DNA from 2 places in the Siminovitchia sediminis genome. Region 2 is predicted to be linked to the other one. Evidence: riboswitches for the same ligand, from Rfam matches in the RefSeq annotation. Region 2 holds a riboswitch; the other holds the start of a gene.
The links. A riboswitch is a leader RNA that binds a small molecule or an ion and turns the genes downstream of it on or off. The one in region 2 is predicted to bind S-adenosylmethionine.
Positions count from the first base shown of each region.

Region 1 (2,206 bases), on a different contig from region 2:
CTTCATCATATTTGGCTTTTTCCTCTTCTGACTTCGTATTATATCCGGCAATCAAAAAGGCTCCTTTTCCTTTTGACAACACGATTGCGAAAATCAGAAAAGGGATGATAATAATAAAATGAACCATTGCCCTCGGTCATAAACATACCTTCTTTGAATGTACTGCTTTGATTATAACGTAAAATTAAAACAGCAGACGTCCCGGTTGGATGGAGAAATTATAAAATAATGGGGTCATGGGAGAAAAAAGCTGAAGTCCGAGTAATCACACTTTACGACTCTAAGAATGCCTTCAACCTTTCATCGAGTGATTCCAAGGTAATCCGGTAAAGTTCAATTTAAATCAGGCGGGTGAGTCGGCTGGAATGTTTTCCTGAGTACTTCGAAGAACTCCTCATCGGAACCCAGAGAGCCATATCGCGGCAGCATACAAAGCGTATATAAAAAGAAGATGTTTTTTCATTGAAAAAGAACATACTTGACAGAACACACCGCTCAAGTTATGGTAAAGATATTCAATAAAACTTCAATATGTATTTCCTTATCGAGAGTCAGGGGAGGAATCTGGTCCGACGATCCTGCGGCAACCATTACTAAATAGTAATAAGGTGCCAATTCCAGCAAGCCATCCGGCTTGAAAGATGAGGAAGAGCGTGAATATATAAACCCTCTTCCTTTCTTGGAAGGGGGTTTATTTATTACCATCATTAAGAGCAGCCAGAGGAAGTACCCATTCATCCTAAAGCCGTTAAACCAAGTTAATTTCTCGTGTTAGTAGGAATTTTATAAAAATTGGAGGAATCACAAATGACAAAAATAACTGAAGAAGGTCTATATAGAAAATCAAATATTCACAGATTAGGTGAGTTAAAGGACTATGCTCCCGAAGCTTTTTCCTCTTTTATGGATTTTAACAACAAGGCACTGGCCGAAGGAAAGCTATCAGTAAAAATAAAAGAATTGATCGCTGTTGCAGTGGCCCATGTTACCGGGTGTCCGTACTGCATTGAAATTCATGTAAATGATGTTAAAAAAGCGGGGGCCAATAAAGAAGAAGTGGCAGAAGCCATATTTGTCGCCACCGCCTTAAAGGCTGGTTCCGCCTTCGCACATGGTGTGAATGCATTGAATGCATTTGATGGAGAAGGGGATGAGGAGCTATATAAGGCCTCTTATTTTAACCGAATCAAAGAATTTGCCCGTTTAAGCGGAGAAAACTTCTCAGCATTCATCGACTTTGATCAACAGGCATTGAAGGCTGGAGAATTGACCGTAAAAGAGAAAGAAATAATTGCTGTAGCCGTTGCGCATGTGACAGGATGTCCATATTGCATTGATATACATGTCAATGGAGCGAAAAAAGCGGGCGCAACACTTGAAGAAGTGACAGAGGCTATTTTTGTTGCTGTAGCTTTAAAAGCCGGTTCTGCCTTCGCACATGGTGTGAATGCCTTACAAGCTTATATGAAGTAATGGGATTTGCGCAAAGTTTTGAATCCATACGATATTTACCATTGTTTCCATAGTCGGATATGCTGAGGAGGAAGCACAGGCTAAATATCTCATATGTAAGTTATGAAGTTTCCTTGTTATCAGGACAAGCGATTGATAAATATGAAGAGAAGGAGGGGGTAGAATCATGAGTGAAATTGTTATATTATCCGGGAGTCCATCTGAACATTCCCGATCAGAAAAAATATTGAAGTACTTAGGGAGTTTACTTGAACAAAAACAATTCACAGTTACTCACCTTTCTGTCAGGGATGTTCCGCCAACAGACTTGTTCGAAGCAAAGTTTGACAGTCCAGCCATTCAAAGGATCTCATCACTCATTGAAAATGCCCGGGGAGTCATCATCGGATCTCCTGTATATAAGGCAGCATATTCGGGAGTATTAAAAGCACTGCTTGACCTTCTTCCGCAAGACGTGCTGGAGAACACGCCTGTCCTTCCTGTAATGACGGGAGGAACCCCTGCGCATCTGTTAGCCATTGAGTATACATTGAAGCCTTTAATTGCGACATTAAAAGGAGAAAGTTTAAAAGGTGTCTATTTTCTGGATAGTCAAATTGACAGGGATGCACAAATTCCCATTATGGATGAGGAGCTGTTGCTCCGTATAGAACAACAGCTGGATGCTTTAATAGAAAAAATAAGCATTCAAAAATCACTGCTCTCAGCCGCTTTATAAGGTAAAATAGCTTCG
Region 1 is NZ_JBHUEO010000121.1:31,927-34,132, forward strand. It holds gene ACFSCZ_RS19285 (DUF3784 domain-containing protein) at 1-127, opposite strand, end outside; SAM riboswitch class I at 539-648, shown strand; gene ACFSCZ_RS19290 (carboxymuconolactone decarboxylase family protein) at 808-1,473, shown strand; gene ssuE (NADPH-dependent FMN reductase) at 1,640-2,191, shown strand.
Region 1: another riboswitch for S-adenosylmethionine. It lies ahead of ACFSCZ_RS19290 (carboxymuconolactone decarboxylase family protein); the one in region 2 lies ahead of metK (methionine adenosyltransferase).

Region 2 (2,206 bases):
TTGCATCATGATCTGCCAATTCTTCTTGTTTTGGACGAATAAATAATTGATGGGCAAACAAATTGTGCCAGGCATACTCGTTGATTACCTGAATCGGCAGGCGATACTTTTCATCCGCACCTGCAAAGCCTTTGAAAACGAAAATTTCTTCTTTTTCCTCTAAATAGGAAATCACTTTTGAATACAGTTTTTCAAATATTTCAGACGAAATCGGCTGGTTGACTGAACCCCAATCGATTTTATTTGTGACAGAAGGTTCATCCACAATAAATTTATCTTTGGGGGAGCGGCCTGTATATTTTCCCGTTGCGGCACGAACGGCACCAGAAGTTGTCAAGACTCCCTCTTCGCGGTTCAAAACCTTTTCAACAAGTTGTGGAACTGAAAGCTGTATATGAACGTTCTGTCCATTCAATAATTGCTTTAATTCGCTTTTGATGCCTACTGAACTCATATGTTTACCCTTCCTTTGTATTAAAATTTGCAAATTGTACACTTGAGAATTAGTATAACACATTTAATTGAATAGTCTATACTATTTTTGAATATTTCTTGAACTTGTATAAACAGATTTCCAGGGAACATTATATGGATATATTGCCATGTTGGATTTAAGGGTAAGCGGTTCACATACCATTACAGCTTCTTACTATTATTAACGTACCCGGTTGACATTGATTTATTATTTGAGTTATGATTTTGAGTTGAACGGATACTCTTATTCTGAGATGGTGGAGGAAACAGGTCCTTTGAAGCCCGGCAACCTGCTGTCCGCTTAAAAATGCAGACAGAAAGGTGCTTACCTGTTGCAAGGCTGACGGCCTTGGGCGATAAGAGTGAAAGGCTCGGAACACATCAACTTAACCTTTCCTCGTTTTAGGTCAAGGAAAGGTTTTTTCATTAAAGGATAAGACAAAATAAAAATTCGGGGAAAAGGTTCGATCTAGCTTCAGGCGCCATCGGCAAGAGAGATCACAAACTGTTTTCCCCCTGTGGCTGTATAGCTGCCTCATGGGAACGCTCTGTGCTTTTGGCCGTTGAGCGTGCGCCTAGCGCTTTTCTTATTAATCGTAACCATTTTATCAGGATGTGCTTCTATCAAGGACAGAGTACCGTTGTGGATCTATACTGAACATAACATATTAAAGGAGGAGCTTTGATGTCCCAAAATCGGCATTTATTTACATCAGAGTCTGTTACAGAAGGACATCCAGATAAAATTTGCGACCAAATATCTGACGCGATATTGGATGCCATACTTGCTGAAGATCCTAATGCACGTGTTGCCTGTGAAACTTCCGTTACAACAGGACTCGTTCTTGTAGCCGGAGAGATCACGACCACGACTTACGTTGATATTCCCAAAATTGTCAGAGAAACCATTAAAGATATTGGCTACACTCGGGCAAAATATGGTTTTGATGCGGAAACCTGTGCAGTCATCACTTCGATTGACGAGCAGTCACCGGATATTGCTGCAGGCGTTGATATAGCGCTGGAAGCAAGGGAGGGATCCATGAGCGATAAAGAAATTGAGGCGATTGGTGCAGGAGACCAAGGTCTTATGTTTGGTTTTGCTTGTAATGAGACCGAAGAGCTCATGCCGCTTCCCATCTCTCTTTCCCATAATCTGTCCAGAAGGCTTGCTCAAGTCCGCAAAGAGTCTATTCTTCCTTATTTGCGTCCCGATGGAAAAACACAGGTTACAGTCGAATATGATGAAAACCAACAGCCGATAAGGATTGACACGATCGTGCTTTCTACACAGCATCATCCTGAAATAGACCTGGAACAGATCCAGAGAGATATTAAAGAACATGTGATCAAACCTGTAGTTCCCAAAGAGCTTTTGGATGATCAAACTAAATACTTTATTAATCCATCTGGACGATTTGTCATCGGCGGTCCAAAAAGTGACGCCGGCTTGACAGGAAGAAAAATTATCGTAGACACATACGGCGGTTATGCGCGGCATGGGGGAGGAGCTTTTTCTGGAAAAGACCCGACAAAGGTAGACCGCTCGGCTGCATATGCAGCAAGGTATGTGGCTAAAAATATTGTAGCCGCTGGTCTCGCTGATAAGTGTGAGGTGCAGCTGGCTTATGCCATCGGCGTCGCGCAGCCTGTATCCATTTCTGTTGATACGTTCGGCACAGGAAAGGTCTCAGAGGAGGTACTGGTTAAAGCGATCAGAGAAAACTTTGAT
Region 2 is NZ_JBHUEO010000019.1:42,278-44,483, forward strand. It holds gene pckA (phosphoenolpyruvate carboxykinase (ATP)) at 1-454, opposite strand, end outside; SAM riboswitch class I at 716-837, shown strand; gene metK (methionine adenosyltransferase) at 1,160-2,206, shown strand, end outside.